One region of the Sphingomonas sp. CFBP 13728 genome, then DNA from elsewhere that is predicted to be linked to it. Evidence: predicted binding sites of a transcription regulator. Region 1 holds the regulator's gene; each other region holds the start of a gene.

Region 1 (4,541 bases):
GCGGTGCGGACGGCGGCGGGGCTCGCGATGCTGCGCGATAGGGCGGGCGACTATACGCGTGACATGCTGGCGGAGAATGGTGGGGTGGACGGCGAGCCGCTGTTGCTGGCGGACCAACCCGATGCGCGGTGCAGTCGCGATCTGTGCGTCACCGATATCGCCGCACGGGGACGGATGTGGCGGGTCCTTGCGACGCGCAGCGCCTATATGGTCCCGATCGCCGAGCTGATCACCGCCTGTCGGAGCGCCGACGTTGTTGTCAGCGAACGTGGGCTGCCGAAACGGTGCGTACCGCGGTGGCTGAAACTGGATCGCCGCGTCCTCCGGCGGACGGGCGGCGTCGCGCTGACCTTGGGGGCGGGGACGGTCGTGACGATACTGAACGCGGGCGACCGCCACCCTTGGCGCGACCCGCCAATCCTCGAACGCACTCCATTCAAGCCGCAGCAGGGCGGGTTTCGGGGCTCAGCATCGGCGTTTCGAGTAAATGGGAAACGCTGACGCGTAAAATTAACCACGCAAAAGGCGCGAAGGCGGCATGACCTGATAAACCGCGGCCATTTTAATAAACGAGAGTGTCATGTCGGCTTCCTCTGTGCCTGGGGAGGACGGTAGGCTGGTCCAGACACAACAGCTTTGCGCCTTTACGTGAGCACAATCATCCGTAGCCGCGGGCGATTTTAGTCAGATGAATGTTCACGCGGAGACGCGGAGCCGCGGAGAAATTTTGCAGCGCAGAGTAAATTTGGCGAGTGGTTGTCTGGGTCTCATTCCGATGGCATTTGGAACAGCGGCGTTCTTCTCGGAGCGGAACACCTCTGCGTCTCTGCGCCTCTGCGCGAACCAATCTTCTGTTGCGCTGAGGGTTGTCGACGAGATATTCGCGCAAAGGCGCGGAGGCACAGAGATTATAGATTTGGGCCGCAAGCGCCGTTTTGCAATGAAATGTGGAATCGTCTTCCGAATGCCATGTCGCATTGAAAATAGACGCCCACGCGACTCACGGCATTGTGTGAAGACTGTATCAAAACACTTGCGCTATCTTCAACGCTCTTGCTCAAGTTGCCGGGCTTGTTGAACAATTCTATTGCCCGGTAACCGACGCAATGAGGAATCCGTCCTGCCGATCGGCATCCTGCCTCGCCGGTGCGACCGGAGAACAACGCCGGCACACCGGGCAGCCACATCGGCTACCCCTCCGCGGCTTAGTCGTAGCGGCGGAGGATGCCGGAGAGTTTGCCTTGGACGCGGACTTGGGCGGGGGCGTAGCGTTGGGGGTCGTAGGCTCGGTTTGCCGGGTCGAGGCGGACCATGGCGCCTTCGCGGCGGAAGTATTTGAGGGTGGCTTCGCTGTCTTCGATCAGCGCTACGACGATCTCGCCGTCTCGTGCAGTTTCGGTGCGGCGGATCAGGGCGTAGTCGCCGTCGAGAATGCCGGCTTCGACCATCGAGTCGCCCGAGACTTCGAGGGCGTAGTGTTCGCCGGTGCCGAGCAGCGCGGCCGGGACGGCGAGCATGGTGCTGCCTTCGAACGCTTCGATCGGGACGCCGGCGGCGATGCGGCCGTGGAGGGGGATCTCGATGACGTCGTTGGCGGGTTGCGGGGTCGCGGCGGCGGGCGCGGCCTTGACGTTCGACGGCTTGGACGGCGTCTTCTTTTCCGGGCGCTCGGGCATGCGCAGCACCTCGAGCGCGCGGGCGCGGTTGGGCAGGCGGCGGATGAAGTTGCGCTCCTCGAGCGCGCTGATCAGACGGTGGACGCCCGACTTCGACTTGAGGTCGAGGGCGTCCTTCATCTCCTCGAACGACGGCGAGACGCCGGTATCGTTGAGGCGATCGTTGATGAAGCAGACGAGTTCGTGCTGCTTGCGCGTGAGCATGGCGGTTCTCCGTCCGGAACAGACTGGGAACTTCTATGGAACATAATTAACGCCGTCAAGCGTCCGTATCACGCGATCACGAGGATTTCCGCCGATTCGCCTGTCTTTGCAACCGGTGCGTTGCCGGGGCGGACGATGAGGCAGGTCGAGCGGGCCAGTGTCAGGAGCATCGAGCTGTCCTGGATCGTCGAGGCATAGGCTTTGCCGTCGCGCAGTTCGGCGCGGAGATAGTCGGTGCGGGCGTTGTTCGCAGGCAGGTCTTCGCCGAGCAGTGCATGGGTTGACTGGGGGAGCGGATCGCATGCGCCGGCCATGTGCGCGACGACGGGTTTGACGAACAACGTCGCGGTGACGAACGCGGAGACCGGGTTGCCGGGGAGGCCGAGCACCATCATCTCGCCGATCCGGCCGGCCATCATCGGCTTGCCGGGGCGCAGCGCGATCCGCCAGAAATCGATCGTACCGCCGGCGGCTTCGATCGCCGGGCGGACGAGGTCGTGGTCGCCGACCGACGCGCCGCCGGTGGTGACGAGCAGGTCTGCCTGCACGCTGGCGAAGGCTTCGCGGAGGACTTCGAGATTGTCGGGGAGGATGCCGAGATCGATGATATCGACGGGCATGTCAGCGAGCATCGCGGCGAGCATGATGCCGTTCGATTCGGGGAGCGCGACGCCGTCGGTGGTCGAGCCGGGGGGGACGAGTTCGTCGCCGGTGGCGGCGACGGCGACGCGAACGCGGCGGTTGACGGTGAGGCTGCCGTGGCCTCCGGTCGCGGCGACGGCGATGCGCGCGGGGCTGAGGCGGTCGCCGGCGGCGATCAGGCGGATGCCTGTGGAGAAATCGAGCCCCTTGCGGCGGGTGTTGCGGCCGAGTGTCGGGGGGCCTTCGCCGGCTAGGATCAGGGTCTTGCCGTCACGCTCGGCTTCTTCCTGGACCATGACGGTGTCGGCGCCTTCGGGCATGGCGGCGCCGGTGAAGATGCGGGTGGCTTGGCCGGGGGCGACTGTTCCGGTGAACGGGCGGCCGGCGGCGCTTTCGCCGATGACTTTCCAGGGGCCGGGGAGGTCTGTGTAACGGATCGCGTAGCCGTCCATCGCGGAGAGGTCGGCGGCGGGCTGCGTGCGGCGGGCGAGGATGTCCTCGGCGGCCCAGCGGCCGGCGGCTTCGCGTAGCGTCACGGTCTCGTGGCCGACGCGGGGGGCCATGGCGAAGAGGCGGGTCTGGGCTTCGGCGACGGGGACTAGGGTCATGCTAAGGCTCTGTCTTTGGGCGGTTCTGAAAAGTGAAGTATAGGAAGTGTAGACGCTGGGAGCGTTTTGGCGGTTGGCGCTTTTGGGGTGTTGTATGGGGAAGCGCGGGGCGTGGGGGTAGGTTCCGTGCTCTGCCATGGGTTTGGTGTGTAGGACAGGCGTTGTTGGCTTAGCGCGGCGCGGCGAGCTTAGCCGCTGGCGCCGTCTGGGCGGGTAGATATCGAACGTTAGCTACCGCCTTCTTGTTCTCCCGCGAAGGCGGGAGCCCAGACTGGGTCCCCGCCTTCGCGGGGAAACAAGGGTTGGGCGGATGGTTGTCGCTATAATGTTGGCCTTCCCAATTGGGCCCCGGCCTTCGCCGGGGTGGTGTTAGTTCGCGGGGGTGGTGCCAGTTCGCTGGCGTGGTGCTGGGAGGTTGGCGCCGCTGCTTTCTTCCGGGGCGGTAAGTGGATGCGGGTGATGGCCTTCGCGTCCTTCGTACCTCTGGCCAGCGCGGGTTCATCCGGTGTGGGGCTTTGTTTGGGGGAAAGAGACACCAGATCAGTATGATGACACGCAATCAGCCTCGGGCGAGAGACAGGATCGGGGCGGCGGTGGGCGCGGTCCTGTTGCCGGGGGTGCTGGGCTATGCGCTGCTCAACGGGCTGGTGGTGACGATGCCGGCGGCGGTGACCGATGCGTTGAAGGTGTTCGATGCGGCGCCGCCTCCGCCGCCGCCGCCCGAGGAGAAGGTGAGGCCTCGGCCTTCGCCTAGCCGCAAGCCGGAAGGGGCTGCGTCGCCGCCTAATTTGAAGTCGAAGGCTACCGAGGTGGTGGCGCCGCCGCCGGTGGTGCCGATCGTCGTGCCGCCGCCTGTCGTCGTTGCGGAGAAGGCTGGGGTGGGGGCGCAGGCGACGGCGGGGGCTTCGGATATTCGCGGGCCGGGGACCGGGAGTGGCGGGATTGGTAATGGCACCGGCAGCGGTGGGTATGGCGATGGCGACGGCGGCGGGGGCGAGGAGACGCCGCCGCGGTGGCGTAAGGGGCGGTTGAAGGATTCGGACTATCCGCGCGAGGCGGCCGAGACGGGGATCCGGGGGCGGGTCTCGGTTCGGTATCTTGTGCAGACCGATGGGCGCGTGTCGCGGTGCCGGGTGACCAGATCGAGCGGGAGCCGGGAGTTGGATGCGCTGACGTGCCGGTTGATCGAGGAGCGGTTTCGGTATGACCCTTCGCTCGATGCGGCGGGGCGGCCGGTGGAGTCTACGATCGTGGAGGATCATGAGTGGGCTATGGGTGGGGATTGAGACCCTGAATTGACGGCAAACTGCTTGGCTTGCCCTCACCCTCGCCGCCTTTGGCGTCTTTCCCTCTCCCCTTTGGGGAGAGGGTTTTGTTTTAGGCGGTCCAGTTGCCGGATTTTCCGCCGGAC
Region 2 (4,541 bases), on a different contig from region 1:
CCGCGCACGAGCCCCAGCACCGCGGACCCGGCGACGGCGATCAGGACGACGATGTCTAGGGCAGTGAGGTTCATGCTGTCTGGAATAGGGACGCTGGGCGCGAACCGCTAGTGCGAGCGTTCTCGCTGGCGCTGCCCACTCCCGTCATTCCCGCGGAGGCGAGAACCCATAATCGCGAACGACGCGATCCATGTCTCAACCTTGGGGTTATGGATCCAAACCTTCGCAGCGGAACGACGCGCCGCTGCCCCCTGCGATAAACTTACCCCCGTCCCATCATGTGATCGACGAACGACGCGAGCGTCTTGAAGCCCGACAGCTTCATGCCGCTCTTCTCCCCAGTCATCGACGCTGGCACCAGTGCGCGTTCGAAGCCCAGCTTGCTGGCTTCCTTCAAGCGCAGCGGGCCATGTGCGACCGGGCGGATCTCGCCAGACAGCGCGACTTCGCCGAACGCCACTGCATCGACCGGCACGGGACGCTCCGACATCGCCGAGATCAACGCCGCCGCCACTGCGAGGTCCGCCGCCGGGTCCTGCACCCGGTACCCGCCGGCGATGTTGAGATACACTTCGGCGTTGGAGAAACTCAGCCCGCACCGCGCTTCCAGCACGGCGAGGATCATCGCGAGACGCCCCGAATCCCAGCCGACCACAGCGCGCCTTGGTGTGGCCCCCGACGCCAATCGGACCGTCAACGCCTGGATCTCGACCAGTACCGGCCGTGTCCCCTCCAGCGCCGGGAACACCGTCGCCCCCGTCATCGCGTCGTCGCGGTGCGTCAGGAACAGCGACGACGGATTGCCGACCTCCGCCAGTCCTTCCGTCTGCATCGAGAAGACGCCGATCTCGTCGGTGCCGCCGAAGCGGTTCTTGATCGCGCGGAGGATGCGGTATTGGTGGCTGCGCTCGCCCTCGAACGACAGCACCGTGTCGACCATATGCTCGAGCACGCGGGGGCCAGCGATCGAGCCGTCCTTGGTGACGTGCCCAACCAACACGACGGCGGTGCCGCGCTCCTTGGCGAACCGGATCAGCTCCTGCGCCGACGCACGCACCTGGCTGACCGTGCCGGGCGCGCCCTCGATCAGGTCGGAGTGCATCGTCTGGATCGAATCGATCACCAGCATCGCGGGCGGCTTGGTCTGCAACGTCGTCAGGATGTCGCGCGTCGAGGTCGCCGCCGCCAACTGCACAGGCGCGTTGCCCAAGCCTAGCCGTCGCGCGCGCAGACGCACCTGATCCGCAGCCTCCTCTCCCGAAACATATGCGACCGACTGGCCGGCGAGCGCCATCTTCGCCGCCGCCTGCAACAGCAGCGTCGACTTGCCGATACCGGGATCGCCGCCGATCAGCGTCGCCGAACCCTCGACGAACCCGCCGCCCAGCGCACGATCGAGTTCGGCGATGCCGGTCGCCATCCGATCGGGCAGCTTGATCTCGGCATCGAGCCCGACGAGCTGGATCGCGCGGCCGCCGGTCTGAAGATTATGCTTCGAATGGAACGGAGTAGCGCCGGTGTTCGCCTCCTCGACCAGCGTATTCCACTCGCTGCAATCGGCGCATTGCCCCGCCCAGCGGTGCGACACCGATCCGCAGGCCTGACACACGTAACGCTTCTGGGGTTTCGCCATGCCACCGATGTACGAGAACGATACGGGAACATCAATGGCGCGCGCGTGCGACAAGTTGCGGATTTAGTGGCGCTTCGGGAAACCCGGCGTTATCCGCGCGACGATGCAAGCCACCGACCTGCGCATCGCCCTGTTCAGCGGCAACTATAATTACGTTCGCGATGGCGCAAACCAGGCGCTCAATCTGCTCGTCGGCCATCTGCTGGCGAAGGGCGCGACGGTGCGTGTCTATTCGCCGACCAATGCCAAGCCCGCCTTCCCGCCGACCGGCGATCTGGTCGCGGTGCCGTCGCTGCCGCTGCCGGCGGGGCGTGGCGAATACAAGATGGCGCGCGGGCTGCCGGCGGCGATCCGGCGCGATCTGGATGCGTTCGCGCCGAACATCGTCCATGTGTCGGCGCCCGATTTCCTTGGCCACCGCGCGATCAGCTACGGCCACCGCAACGGCATCGCGACGGTCGCATCGCTGCACACGCGGTTCGAGACGTATTTCCGCTACTACAAGATGGCGTTCTTCGAGCCGATCATGGTGAAGATCCTGACGCGCTTCTACAACCGCGTCGACGAAGTGCTGGTGCCCGGGCGCGGCATGGCGGAGATCGTCCGCGACTGGGGCGTGACGACGCCGACCGCGATCTGGTCGCGCGGCGTGAACCACGACCGTTTCACGCCGACGCGTCGCGATCTCGAGTGGCGGCGCGCGCGCGGCATTGCCGACGGAGAGGTCGCGGTCGGGTTTCTCGGGCGGCTGGTGAAGGAAAAGGGGCTCGACGTCTTCGCCGACGTGATCCGCGAGCTGGAACAGCGCGGCGTGCCACACAAGGTGCTGGTGATCGGCGAAGGACCCGCGCGCGACTGGTTCGCCGCGCGCGTGCCGGGTGCGGTATTTGCAGGGTTCCAGTCGGGCGACGATCTGGGACGCGCGGTCGCGTCGATGGACGTGTTCTTCAATCCGAGCGTAACCGAAACGTTCGGCAACGTGACGCTTGAGGCGATGGCGGCGGGCGTGCCCGTCGTCGCCGCCCGCGCATCGGGTGCGGTCGGACTGGTCGATGACGGCGTCACGGGATTTCTCGTGCCGCCGACCGATATCGCCGGGTATGCGGATGCGATCGGCCGGATCGTCTCGGAGCCGGGGCTGCGCGAGACGATGGGCTGGGCCGGGCATGACAAGGCTGCCGGGTATCTTTGGGATACGATCAACCAGTCGGTACTGGATACGTATCTCGAGGTGATGGCGCGGCGGGGAGGCTAGCTCCGCCCGGGCTCCGTCATCCTGGGCTCGACCCAGGATCCAGAGTTATTGACGCTGACGCCCGTGGCTCTGGATCCTGACTTTCGTCAGGATGACGAGGTCCAGTCGAACGTCAACGGCGCCTCGCGGAAAGCGAACCGGTCGAGGTGGCTCGATACCACCCCACGCATCCGCTCGACGTCCTCTGCCTCCGGCACGGTCAGCGCGACGTCGAGCGTTTCGCTGTCCGCACGCATCTCGAGCACGGCGCCGTTGGGGAAGGCGATGCGGCCCTCTTCTTCCGAGAAGGTGACCTCCATCTTGTGGCTCCAGTGCTTGGCGAGCTGCTGGAGATACTTGCTGGCCGAATGCGTCGGCACCCTCGCGACCGAGACGCTCACTTGAGCCGCTCGATCTTCTGCGCCGCCTCGTCGAGCAACGCCGCGACTTCGTGCAGCGTATCCTCGTTGACGTCCTCGCGCATCAGCCGGTGCTGGAGCACCTGCCGAAGATTGCCCATCGCCCGCCTGATCGGCGCGCCATCGGTCCGCTCGGACTCGGCACCGACCGCCGCAAGCCTAGCGAACAAGCCGTCCACCACGGCGGTATTTTCGGTCAGGATGGCCTGCCCCTCGGCCGTCACGGCGAAGCGCTTCTTTGCACCTTCCGATTTCTGTTCCTCGATCAGGCCCATGTCGTCGAGCGTGCTCAACGTCGGGTATACGACGCCAGGGCTAGGCGCATAGGCGCCACCCGAAAGCCCTTCGACTTCGCGGATCAAGTCATAACCGTGACGCGGGGCATCGGCGATAAGCTTTAGCAAAACCAGTTTCATCTCGCCGCCATCGAACAGCCGTCGACCACGACCACGAGGGCCGCCACCACGCTTCCAAGCTGAATGCTCGTCACCATGATCGCGAGGACCATGCCCATGACCATGGGCGCCGGCTCGCGGGCCACCCGTCCAAGCTCCATATCCCATACCAAAACGCATTTGAGTGTTCTCCGATATATCTTCATTCATGGCTTGCGATATATCGCAGACTGTTTCTGGTTCAAGGGGTACGTCAAAAAGATTCGCCTTTCTCTCGTTCGTCATCCCCGCGGAGGCGGGGACCCAGACCCTCGGACCGGGCGAGCGTGCATAGCCGTCAGCCAATATGGATCCCCGCCTTCGCGGGGATGACGACCCGGTGATGATGACGATCGGATGACGAGGTGCGTGAGGTTGACCAGCGCGCTGGGACTCCGGACGGATGGGCAAACCGCCCCCCCGCCCCTATCTTCCCCCCATGGCCGATCTCTTCGCGGGCTTCGAACCCGCCGCCCCCACCGAAACGCATCCCGAAAACGCGCCGCTCGCCGACCGCTTGCGTCCGCGCACGCTAAGCGAGGTGGTCGGGCAGGATCACATCACCGGCCCCGAAGGCGCGATCGGCAGGATGGTGTCGGCCGGGCGATTGTCCTCGATCATCCTGTGGGGCCCGCCCGGCACCGGCAAGACGACGATCGCGCGGCTGCTCGCCGATGCCGTCGACCTGCGGTTCGTCGCGATCTCGGCAGTGTTCTCCGGCGTCGCGGACCTCAAGAAATCGTTCGCCGAGGCGCGCGAGCACGCCAAGATCGGCAAGCGCACCTTGTTGTTCGTGGACGAGATCCACCGCTTCAACCGCG
Region 3 (4,541 bases), on a different contig from region 1:
GACGCCACACCGCCGCGACCGTGCGGGCGATCGCGATCAGGTTGGTGGGCGTTGCCAGCAGCACACGCTTTTCAAAGGCGAAATCCCAGAGCGTCGGGTCGTGTTCGAGCGCGGCGGAGAGGAAGTGCTCGCCCGGGACGAACATGATGACGTAGTCGGGCGTGTCGGCGAACTGGCTCCAATAGGCCTTGTTGCCGAGGCCGTTGACGTGCGCGCGCATCGAAGCAGCGTGGGCGGCGAGGCCGATCAGGCGTTCGGCGTCGTCGACCGCGCCGAATGCGTCCTGGTACGCATTGAGCGAGACCTTTGCGTCGATCACCAGTGCTCGACCGCCGGGGACGCGGATGATCGCGTCGGGACGCAGGCGGGCGCCGTCGTCGCCTACCGCGACCGAGACCTCGGTCTGGAAGTCGGTGTGCTCGCTGAGCCCGCAGGTTTCGAGGACATTCTTCAGCTGCTGCTCGCCCCAGCGGCCGCGCGATTTCGGGGCGTTGCGGAGCGAGTTGACGAGTTTGGCGGCTTCGGTGGAGACCTTTTCCTGGCCGAGGCGCATCTGTTCGATCTGCCCCTTGAGGTCGCCAAATGCGTCGCGGCGCTCGGCCTCGACCTTTGCGACGCCCTCTTCGTAGCGTTGCAGGCGGTCGCTGACGGGTTGCAGCATCGACTTGAGGTTCAGGCCGGCGGACTCTTCGGACTGGCGGAAGCGGGCGTCGGCGCGTTCGAGGAAGGTCTTCTGCGCGTCGCTGAGCAGCTTGTTGGCGACGTCGCCGAACTGGGCGGCCATGACGTCCTTCGCCTCGCGGAGTTCGAGCAGGCGCGCTTCGAACGCCTCGCCTTGCGCCTTGAGCGTGGCGATTTCGGTGCGGGCGGCGTCTCGGTCGGCGCGGATCGTGGCTAGGTCGAGGCGCAAGCGATCGGTGTCGGTGGCGCGCTCGGCGTTCTGTGCTCGGAGCGTCGCGAGATCCTGCATCGCGGCGTTGCGTTCGCGTTCGACCGCGTCGCGCGCGGTGCGGATGAGGTCGGCGTCGGCGACTTTGGTTTGGGCGACGGCGAGTTCGCTGGCTAGGGTGGCGGCTCGGCGGGAGGCCAGGAGCCAGCCGAGGAGGATGCCGGCGGCTAGCGCGAGGACGGCGATGATGGCGAACTCAGCCACTTTGCGCGGCCGAAACTGGAGTGAAGTATAGGAAGTGCAGACGCTGGCGCAGCATTTCCTTGGGAGGAGATGGGGGCGTTAGCGGGCGGGTTTGGGGGGCGAATGGGGACGTCATGCTTGGAACATACGTCGAACGGTTGATGTAGGACAATCGGAATATTGTTTTGCCGCGGAGGCGGGAGTCTAGGGTTACTGAAGGTGGTGATTGTGGTCCTGGGCCCCCGCCTTCGCGGGGGAACTAGAGGAGGGCTTCCATATCCTCGCGGAATAGCACCACCCCGGCGGAGGCCGGCGCCCAATTGGATAGGTCGCAGTAACGAAGGACTGCGCTCAGTCGGCGACGTCCCCCAATTGGGCCCCGGCCTTCGCCGGGGTGGTAACTTGCTAGGCGCGCGGGTGGCTAAACAATCGCAACACCTCCCCTCACCCCAGCTTGCGTTGCTTCGCCAGCTTCTTCAGCACCATGTCGCGCTTGAGGCGGCTGATGTGGTCGATGAACAGCACGCCATCGAGGTGGTCGATCTCGTGCTGCATGCAGGTCGACAGCAGGCCGTCGAAATCTTCCTCATGCGCCGCACCGGTCTCGTCGAGCCACTTCACGCGGCACCGCGCCGGGCGTGCGACTTCCGCATATTGCTCCGGGATCGAGAGGCAGCCCTCGTTGTAGGTGGAGACCTCGTCGCTGACCGACAGGATCTCGGCGTTGATGTACGCCTTGGGGTTCTTGATCGGCTTGTCGTCCTCGTCCTTCTCCTCTTGGAGATCGATGACGAGGACGCGCTTCTGCACGCCGACCTGGGTCGCGGCGAGGCCGATGCCGTTGAAGTCGTACATCGTCTCGATCATGTCGGCGACGAGCGTGCGGGTGGAGTCGTCAACCGTCTCCACCGGCTCGGCGACGAGGCGCAGGCGGGGATCGGGGACTTCGAGAACGGTCATGACGGTCATAGCGCGTCCGCTAAGGTACGCGTGGGCATCACGTCAAGCCGATGGGCGTCAAGCCATTGGCCTTCTGGCCCTTAGTGCCTGCGCCAGCGTGCCCTCGTCGAGATAGTCGAGTTCGCCACCGACCGGCAGGCCGTGCGCGAGCTGCGTGACGCGGACGGGGAAGCGTTCGATGCGCTCGGCGATGTAGTGCGCGGTGGTCTGGCCTTCGAGCGTGGCGTTCATCGCGAGGACGACTTCGTCGATGCCGCCGGCTTCGATGCGGCGGACAAGGCTGTCGATGCTGAGGTCCTCGGGCCGGATGCCTTCGAGTGCGGACAGGCGACCGCCGAGGACGTGGAAGCGGCCGGGGAACAGGCGAGAGCGATCTAACGCCCAAAGGTCGGCGACTTCCTCGACGACGCACAACGAGCGCTGGTCGCGGCGCGGGTCGGCACAGATCGCACACGGGTTGGTGGTGTCGACGTTGCCGCAGGTCGAGCAGTTCTCCAGCCGCTCGTCGACTGCGGTCAGAGCCTCGCGCAACGGCCCCAGCGCCGCGTCGCGCTTCTTGAGCAGATGAAGCACGGCGCGACGTGCGGACCGGGGGCCGAGGCCGGGGAGCCGGGCCAGCGCCTGCGTCAGCGCCTCGATCTCGGGGGATGCCATCTGGAACAGATAGGGGGTTGCGCGGCTCCCCGCCAGCGTGTTCGAGAGGGCCATGCGGATCATCTTCATGGGAACGCCGGACTTCGCAGTGCCGGTGCTGGAGGCCCTCGTCGCGGCGGGGCATGACGTGGTGGCGGCGTATTGCCAGCCCGCGCGGCCGGGCGGGCGGCGTGGGCGCGAGCTGGTGCCGTCGCCGGTGCAGGTCCGAGCAGAGGCGCTGGGCATCGAGGTGCGGACGCCGGTGTCGTTCAAGGCGTCTTTGCCGGAGGGGCTGGAGGCTCGCGAGGCGTTTGCGGCATTGGGCGCGGATGTTACGGTGGTCGCGGCCTATGGTCTTATTCTGCCGCGCGCGGTGCTGGAGGCGCCTCGGTTCGGGTGCCTGAACGTGCATGGGTCGTTGTTGCCGCGGTGGCGCGGGGCGGCGCCGGTGCAGCGCGCTATCCTCGCGGGCGATGCCGAGACGGGTGTCGGGATCATGCAGATGGAGGCGGGTCTGGATACCGGGCCGGTAAGGCTCGAGGGACGGACGCCGATCGTCGGCAAGACCGCGGGGGATCTGACGTCCGAACTCTCGGCGATGGGGGCTCGGTTGATGGTCGAGGTACTGGGCGATCTCGACGCCTACCCTGCCCGGCCGCAGCCCGAGGAGGGCGTCACCTACGCCGCCAAGATCGACAAGGCGGAGGCGCGGATCGATTTCGAGCGGTCGGCGGTCGAGGTCGAGCGACTGGTGCGGGCGATGAACCCGGCGCCGGGGGCGTGGTTCGAGGTTGCTGGCGAGCGGGTGAAGGTGCTGGCGGCGGACGTGTTGCCGTTCTCGTTTCTCGGGTGCGAGGGGCTGACGGTCAACGCGGAGCTGACGATCGGGTGCGGTGACGGGGCGATCCGGCCGACCTTGGTGCAGCGGGCGGGGCGCGGCGTGACCTCGGCCACGGAATTGCTGCGCGGGTTTCCGATCCGCTCGGGGACTCAGCTTTGACGCGGTTCGCGTTGACGGTGGAGTTCGACGGGCGGCCGTTCATGGGCTGGCAGCGGCAGAAGCATGGGCCGAGCGTGCAGGCGGCACTGGAGGCCGCCGTGCTCAAGATGACCGGCGAGACCGTATCCGTACAGGCCGCGGGGCGGACCGATGCGGGCGTCCACGCGATGGCGATGCGCGCGCATGTCGACATCGCGAAGCCGCTCGCGGCGTTTCGGTTGATGGAGGGGCTGAACGCGCTGGTGAAGCCCGCGCCGGTGTCGGTGCTGGCGTGCGAGGTGGTCGACGACGATTGGCATGCGCGGTTTTCGTGTGTCGGGCGGTCGTACGAGTACCGGATCGTCAACCGGCGCTCGCCGCTGACGTTCGAGGCGGGGCTGGCTTGGCAGGTGCCTCAGTTGCTGGATGCGGACGCGATGGCGGAGGCTGCGGGGGCGCTGGTCGGGCGGCATGACTTTACGACGTTTCGATCGGCGCATTGCCAGGCGGATAGTCCGGTGCGGACTTTGGACCGGCTCGAGGTGGTGCGGGAGGGGGAGCGGCTGTTCGTTTACGCGGCGGCGCGGTCGTTCCTGCATCATCAGGTGCGGTCTATGGTCGGGTGCCTGGCGCTGGTGGGTATGGGGCGTTGGGCGGTTGGCGACGTGGCGGCGGCGCTCGCGGCGAAGGATCGGGCGATGCTGGGCCTGAATGCGCCGCCTGATGGGTTGTTCTTTGTTGCGGCCGTCTACCCTTAAGCTTGTGTCCCCGCGAAGGCGGGGACCCAGTCTGGGCCCCCGCCTTCGCGGGGGAACACGCTTCTTCGGTTAGCGGACG

The links. Region 1 encodes LexA, which represses DNA repair genes until DNA is damaged. Its sites were predicted from a motif close to GTTCCNCNCTTGTTCT; they were not measured.
Region 2: a site for LexA is predicted at 1,648-1,663, ahead of radA (DNA repair protein RadA). Genes of this name have one in related genera too.
Region 3: a site for LexA is predicted at 1,388-1,403, ahead of IFT67_RS14225 (DNA recombination protein RmuC). Genes of this name have one in related genera too.

Annotation. Positions count from the first base shown of each region.
Region 1 is NZ_JACYUS010000001.1:558,358-562,898, reverse strand. It holds gene IFT67_RS02280 (ComEC/Rec2 family competence protein) at 1-501, shown strand, start outside; gene lexA (transcriptional repressor LexA) at 1,206-1,880, opposite strand; gene IFT67_RS02270 (molybdopterin molybdotransferase MoeA) at 1,949-3,130, opposite strand; gene IFT67_RS02265 (energy transducer TonB) at 3,724-4,416, shown strand; gene moaC (cyclic pyranopterin monophosphate synthase MoaC) at 4,508-4,541, opposite strand, start outside.
Region 2 is NZ_JACYUS010000003.1:340,194-344,734, forward strand. It holds gene IFT67_RS14485 (CvpA family protein) at 1-74, opposite strand, end outside; gene radA (DNA repair protein RadA) at 263-1,633, opposite strand; gene IFT67_RS14495 (glycosyltransferase family 4 protein) at 1,737-2,888, shown strand; gene IFT67_RS14500 (DUF2218 domain-containing protein) at 2,975-3,268, opposite strand; gene IFT67_RS14505 (PadR family transcriptional regulator) at 3,265-3,702, opposite strand; gene IFT67_RS14510 (replication-associated recombination protein A) at 4,160-4,541, shown strand, end outside.
Region 3 is NZ_JACYUS010000003.1:287,284-291,824, forward strand. It holds gene IFT67_RS14225 (DNA recombination protein RmuC) at 1-1,153, opposite strand, end outside; gene def (peptide deformylase) at 1,577-2,101, opposite strand; gene recR (recombination mediator RecR) at 2,150-2,746, opposite strand; gene fmt (methionyl-tRNA formyltransferase) at 2,799-3,725, shown strand; gene truA (tRNA pseudouridine(38-40) synthase TruA) at 3,722-4,462, shown strand; gene IFT67_RS14250 (class I SAM-dependent RNA methyltransferase) at 4,532-4,541, opposite strand, start outside.